Regions from separate parts of the Peribacillus muralis genome, predicted to be linked through region 1. Evidence: riboswitches for the same ligand, from Rfam matches in the RefSeq annotation. Region 1 holds a riboswitch; the other holds the start of a gene.

Region 1 (3,644 bases):
AATCAGCAGCAATACTAAAAGAAAGAAGGGAGCCCCCTTCTTCCAAATTCTCCTTCCGATCATGCCCGATACTTCTCCGTCAACGTATCCATCGTGATCCCGCTCGGCTGGTACAATATTTTGACTTGGGAAATGACGTTCGGCGAACCTAATTCAATCATTCTTTCATTCATTTTTTCTATCACCGCAAATAGCTGGGCAAGCTCACCCTCCATGGTCGTTTCTAGCGGGTGAACCTCGTATTTGACACCTGACTCATCTATGATCTTGATTGCTTCATCAACTAAAGGAATGACATTTTCACCTTTAGGGATGATTTGTATGCTAATTAAAGAACTGGCCATTTTTCTTCCTCCTAATTTGGTAGAAACTCATTGGTAAACGCCTCTTCAGGTTTGAACTCACCTTCAAGAAGCTTATTTTCTCTCATCCAATCACTGTAATTCTTCCATATGTCAAGCTTCTGTTCACCCCAGCGCGGAGCATCATCCTGATATTTATCTGCAAGCCACGCCTGGCTCTTCCTTACTAGTTTCGCATCCAGGTCCGGGGCGGCCTTCATTAAAATGTCCGCTGCCGTATCGGGATCATCGATTGCAAACTGATACCCTTTAGAAGCTGCATGGACGAATGCCTTAACGGTTTCTGGATCTTCTTTGATCAGCTTTTCGTTTGTTGTCAAGACAGGTGTATAGTAATCGAGCTTATCCGAGTAATCGGTCAAGTAAACCATATTCAGCTTTTCATTCCTCAGCTCGGCCTCGACACCCGTCCATCCATAATAAATCCAGGCGAAGTCTACATCCCTTTTAACTGAAGTGAAAAAATCAGCATCCCCTGTATTGACGATATCGACTTTATTTACATCCGCATTTTCTTTTTTCATGAGTGAATTCATGATGGCCTTTTCTACCGGCGACCCCCAGCCACCATAGGTTTTCCCTTCGAAATCCTTTGGTGATTTAATGTTTTTTGCCGCAGGAGATGCGAATCCAGAGGTATTATGCTGGATGACGGCAGCCAGTGAAACAATCGGCACACCCTGTACGCGGGCCTGGGTAATGGCCTCCTGGTAGCTTACGCCAAATTCGGATTTCCCGGAGGCCACAAGCTTGTCCGCTCCGGCTTCACCTGGCATGATGATTTCCACATCCAATCCTTGTTCTTTAAAATACCCCTTTTCCTTCGCTACATACAATCCTGTATGGTTTGTATTCGGTGTCCAATCGAGCACGACCGATACTTTTTTCAATCCTTCATTGTCTTCCTTTTTTGTTGCTTCATCTTTTTCGTTCGTTCCGCCGGCGCCACATCCAGCTAAAAGGAACAACGAAGTCAGCAATGGCAAAAATTTATTCAAGCGGGTATCCTCCTACTCATCATATAAGATCCACATGCAGGAATATTAAGGGCGCCAGGGGCATTTTTCAAATCATCATAAAAAAACAAAAAACGCCCGAAAATGAGTTCGGACGTTAACATACAAAACGGAAAATCTGTCATAATATGTTCCCTCCGCTGGCACCATCCAGATCAGGTTCAAAGAGTCAGCGTCTAAAGGACGCAATCTCAGCCAGCAATACTGGCTCCCCTACATTTCTCGCACTATGGACTTTTCTCTATCATTATATCAATTCATGGAGAAAAGGGAAAACTAATTTGCTTCCGCTAAAAAATTCACCTTGCGGCCTCATTTCCGAATCAGGCTTCACTACTGGCACCTTTCCTCGTTCAAATAGTCACTTCCTTGCAGGTAATCATATAATGAGTATGACCTGCACACACATTTCCATGTACCAGATTTATAACTCATAAGCAAAAGGTGGATATGATCATGATCAAGATTAATCACAAATGGTTAGATGTCAGTCAAATCCAGCCAGGTATACCATCTGCCAAAGCGATGGAACTGCTCCAATTGCTGGCGGGATATGCGACCGTTTTTGAATACGGGAGCTTGGAAGAGCTTAATTTCGAAATTCAGTTGAGGCTTCGAGTCATGGAGGCAGCCATTTCATTAGATAAAAGCGGTGCAGAATTTGCAACACTCGAGGAATCGGAAACCAATCCACAATACTGGCGCCTTGCAAAGGATGGCACCTTCACCCTCCAGCCAGGGATTCGTCCCCATCTTGCGATTGCCGACATTTTCCAAAATGGAAGGCAATATGCTTTCGAATGCGGGACTGCAATAGTCGTCACATTCTTAAGAGCCATTATGGATGTAATCGGTCCGAGGCAGTTTGATTACCTTTTTTCCGACCTAGTTCTTTATGATTGGCATCCCCCAACGAATATGATCCTGCTCGTCCACCGTGGCACGGATTATATACCGGGGGACTGCTTATATTTCAAAAACCCGGAACATGATGAAAAAACGCCTGAATGGCAAGGTGAAAATGCGATATTATTAGGAAAGAATCTCTTTTTTGGGCATGGGATCGGCATTACCAATTCCAAAGGAATCATTGATGAGCTAAACGATAATCGAAAATCGAATGCCACTATTTCGGCATACCTGACAAACCATATCGTTAGCCTGGATAGCTCCTATTATTATGGCATAATCCAACCATATCCCGGCCGCGCCCAAAGCATTCCCTGTCTGGCAAGTCTCCCTGATTTGATCGTTACGGAAATAGGCTCGAAGATACACCTTTCCTGATGCAAATGCATTCGCCACTATAAAAAAATGCTTGGAGGATAGATCCACCAAGCATCTTTCTTATTCACGCACCAATATCCCTTTTGCTTTTGAACCTGCGGGCGCTTGCCTGCCCCCATTTCGTAATGGAGAGCGTATAAACAGCCAAGGCTGACCAGATGAACAAAAAGGCTAAAAGATGTGCTTTCGTAAAGCTTTCATGATAGACGAATACACCGATCAGCAAGGATAAGGTCGGAGCGATATACTGAAAAATCCCAAGCATCGAGAGCGGGATCTTTTCTGCCCCTTTCGCAAAATATAAAAGAGGTAAAGCCGTTACGACCCCGCCGCCCACTAACAGCAATCCTGTGCTCCCATTTGTGAAGAATTGCATGTCCGACTGGGTCGACAAGTATATGAGGTAACCAAGGGCGAGAGGCGTTACCATCATCGTTTCGAGCGTCAGCCCGATTGCCGATTCGGCCTTGATCATTTTTTTTGCCAAGCCGTACAACCCAAAGGTCATCGCCAATACAAGGGAAACCCAAGGAATGGTGCCGAAGTGAATCCCAAGGATCAGGACTCCGATTCCGGCAAGCATGAACGACATGATTTGCGCTCCGCTCAATTTTTCTTTTAAGACGACTACACCCAAGAGGACGCTGACTAGCGGATTGATATAATAACCAAGACTGGTGTCAAGGATCTTTCCGGAGTTAACAGCCCAGATGAACACTCCCCAATTAGCCGTGACGAGCAGTGACGCTGTAAGTAAAGCGGCAAAGAGTTTCGGGTTACGAACTATATGCTTGAAATAGTCCAGAAACGCTTGCCATTTTTTCATGAACATCAATAACACCAGCATGAAAACGAAAGACCATAATACCCGCTGCGCCAGTATCTCTGTTGCCCCGACCCCCTGAAGGAATTTCCAGTAAATCGGGACGATTCCCCACATCATATAAGAAAGTGCGGCATAAATCGCCCCTTCTTTTTG
Region 2 (3,644 bases), 1.4 Mb from region 1:
CCTTCAGCTCCTCAACCTTGATTTTCGCTTCTTTTTTCCGAAAGCCGCCAAAACCCTGCACATGCAAAATGGGGCTGTCATCACTAACTCGGTACTCACGAGCGAGTTTATGATGTTGGATATACTCATCCCAAACTCCCGGGAACCATATTCCATATTCTTTCATTTCGTATTCATATCGAGAAAGAACGTCGTCTTTCGCACCATCTGCAATGATTTGGCCATCATCATTAAAAAGGACGATTCGTTCGATGAATTCCAAAACATGATCAATTTTATGTTCCACGATAATAATCGTCTTATCTTGTCCAATTTCCTTCAGCATGTCCCACATTTCCTTTGTTCCTCGTGGATCAAGCATAGCAGTCGGTTCATCCAGGAAAATGACTTCCGGTTCCAGCGCCAAGACAGACGCTATCGCAAGCCGCTGCTTCATCCCGCCTGATAAGGTATCGATACTTGTATGAATATTACTAAGCTTCAAACCTACCTGACTGATATAATATTGGATTTTCTCCTTCATTTCTTCCTTTGGTACTGAAAGGTTTTCCAGGACGAAGGCAATTTCCTCATCGGCAAACGGCATGCAGAACTGACTATCGGGATCTTGAAAAACGAATCCCCATGAAGCTGGGCATGTCAATTGTTCCGCCTTCATCGGAACTTCGATGGATTGTGGGATCAGCCCGCTTAAAACTTGCAATAGCGTCGACTTTCCACTTCCAGATGGCCCTAACAATAAAACCTTTTCACCTTTATCAATCGAGACGGATAGGTCCTTGAATAGCAAGGTCCCCTCGCCTGGAAACTTCAATCTTAACTTTTCGACATGAGCGATTCGTTCCAACCTCATCCACCTCTACTTCTGGTCCAGTTCGGCATAATCCTTGCTTGATACTGGACGGACAAGATTCGTTACTCCCGTTGCTTCCAACACCCGTACAAGGTAGTACGCAAACACTCCAGCAAAGAAAACCGACCCGATAAATCTAGCAATTAAAAACAATAGTAAATTCCAAACGGAGAGCGAGCCGATTTCCCCGTAGGCAAAATCCATGACGACCGATCCAAGGCAGGAAGCAATCGCCGCTAAAACGGCCACTGATAAATTGAAGTTTTTATATTTGAACGCCATGAATACCAGTTCCGCGAATAACCCTTGCACAACCCCATATAAAAGGACGGTCAACCCCCACGGAGAGCCAAGAAAGAATTCACCCGACGCTGCCGCAATTTCTGCCAACAGTGCCACACCAGGTTTTCGCAAAACCAAAAAGGCAACGGGTCCTGCCATAAACCACATTCCATAAATCAGTTGATCAAGATGTAATCCAAATGGTTTAACGGAATAATAAATCGAACCCCAAAGGATATAGACAATACCAAAAGCGACGGCAATCACGATCGTGACCAATATATCCGTTAATTTCAACCCTTTTTTCATCGTTTCAATCTCCCTTTACACTTCTAGTGTTTTCTTAGGTACCGGCCATGTTTCCATACGATAAGCCATTTCCCAAAATGAATATTCATATTGGCTGCTAAGGATGAAATGCTCTTTCATCCGTTCTTTATCTGCATCCGTTACTTTTTCAGCAATCTCATCAAGCCTTGCAATTTGTTCTTCAACTAAAGAACGGAACCACTCTCCACCGTATGCCGCAATCCATTCTTGATAAATCGGCTCATCTGGATTGCACCCTTGCAGCTTTTCACCTATTTCATAATAAAGCCAATAACATGGCAGGATAGCGGCAATTACATCTCCTAAATGTCCTGAATAAGCCACACGATACATATGGGACGTATACGCATAAGCCGTCGGAGCTGGCTTGAAGTTTACCTTCTCTTCTTCCGTGATACCCAATTTCCCGGAAAAATTTTCGTGAAGCCTCAACTCCGCTTCATACGTTCCTTGAGCATGCCCAGCAAGCCTGCTCGTTGTATGTAAATCTTCAGCCTTCACTGCACCTAAAGCTTGAACTCTGGAAAAATGAGATAAATAGTATGCATCCTGCATCACATAAAAACGAAAACACTCCAATGGCAATGTGCCATCCCCTATTCCGGTAACGAACTTGTGTTCAAAACTAGCTTCCCAAATATGATCCACCTCTTGCCGAATTACCTCTGAAAACTTCATCCTCATTACCTCCATATTTTATTTTCCAAATGAAAGATACAGGAAACACCGCCCTCTTTTTTGACAAATAAAAAACCACTTTCTTTAACGTAAGAAAGTGGTTGTAGTTGAAATAATACAAAAAAACGTATCGTCCCAGACCCCACTTCCCTACGCTGGTTTAAACCAGATCAGGTTCCAAGGGTCTTAAAGTCATTCTTTAATCTCAGCTTCTCAGGTAAAATGGGATTTACCAATAAAGCACCCCTAGTGGTACAAATTGTATATATAACTCATTTGCCTTTATATTAACATGATAAATACAATTGTCAAACAGATTAGAAAAAAATTCAAGCCGATACCTTCTTAAGTTGGATTTGCTGGATTGCACAGTTTGGCGGGTTAACAGTCAATTTGCGCTGATATGGCACGAAAAGATTTTTTTCATCATTCAATAATTTTAGGGTGGGTTTAGCGATTGTGTCTTCATTAGTAGAAGAGAACCCAAAAAAGTTAGACACTTTATTTAGGCAGTCTTGAGAGAGTGAACCCGGCAATCTATCGGGCTCATGTCTTATACTTTTACTTTGATCCGTTGATGATTGTAGTAATGGATATATCTCTGCTTAGTCAAATTCTTGAAGATACAGTAATCCTGAACTGAATGACCGCATTATCGAGACAATTTCTTTTACGCGTAATCTTGCCGATGTTCCTTTTGAACGAACGGCATTTTTCATCCTTACCAGTGACTTCAATCCTAGTTCAATCATCAAACGGGGATGGTTTTATGATTGATGTGAACACGTAGTTCTATTTATCATGGTTAGTGGCCCCTTTTTCTTTGGTTTAAGGACAAAAATGAATTTGTATCACATGAAATTAGACCTTCCATTCCATGTTTCCCCATCTCCTTTTAACCAGTTTTAAGTATACGATCTTATTACATTACAGAAAATTTATCATAAAATTCATTTTAAGTAAAAAATAACTAGAAATGCCACAATTTCATTATTATCTTTGTTATTCTATTAATTGAATTGCTTGTCTTTTTTAGATCGTTAAAGGAAGCGAGTAATTTGGAAATTGGATGAAGAGGTGATTAGATGAATTGGACAAGTACAGTGTTGAAAGGATTATTGACTGCAGGTGTTTTTGGATTGGGAGCCTGGTTGTCAGCAGAAGTTGCTTCTGCTCATGGGTACATAGAAAAACCGGCAAGCAGAGGGTATATCGGTTCATTGGAGAAGCAGGAAATAGGCTGGCAATCTGCACTAGAGAAGTATGGGCGTGTTATCGACAGTCCTCAATCCGTGGAAGGTCCGAAAGGCTTTCCGGAAGCAGGACCGGCTGACGGTCATATAGCGTCAGCTGGGGGTGGACTAGGCCAGATTGATCAGGTAATGGACCGTCAGTCCGCCGATGCCTGGAAAAAGCAGGACATGCGAGGTGGATTGAATACGTTCACATGGAAATATACAGCACCTCATGCTACTTCCATATGGCATTATTACATTACTAA

Evidence for each region. Region 1 has a riboswitch for thiamine pyrophosphate ahead of ABE28_RS17195 (ABC transporter substrate-binding protein). Riboswitches for the same ligand answer to the same signal wherever they lie in the genome.
Region 2: another riboswitch for thiamine pyrophosphate. It lies ahead of tenA (thiaminase II); the one in region 1 lies ahead of ABE28_RS17195 (ABC transporter substrate-binding protein).

What each region holds. Positions count from the first base shown of each region.
Region 1 covers NZ_CP017080.1:3,535,272-3,538,915, forward strand. The annotation lists gene ABE28_RS17185 (ABC transporter permease) at 1-63, opposite strand, end outside; gene ABE28_RS17190 (thiamine-binding protein) at 60-344, opposite strand; gene ABE28_RS17195 (ABC transporter substrate-binding protein) at 356-1,360, opposite strand; TPP riboswitch at 1,494-1,603, opposite strand; gene ABE28_RS17200 (hypothetical protein) at 1,835-2,665, shown strand; gene rarD (EamA family transporter RarD) at 2,730-3,644, opposite strand, start outside.
Region 2 covers NZ_CP017080.1:2,177,884-2,181,527, reverse strand. The annotation lists gene ABE28_RS10655 (ABC transporter ATP-binding protein) at 1-847, opposite strand, end outside; gene ABE28_RS10650 (ECF transporter S component) at 860-1,444, opposite strand; gene tenA (thiaminase II) at 1,460-2,143, opposite strand; TPP riboswitch at 2,274-2,401, opposite strand; gene ABE28_RS10640 (lytic polysaccharide monooxygenase) at 3,229-3,644, shown strand, end outside.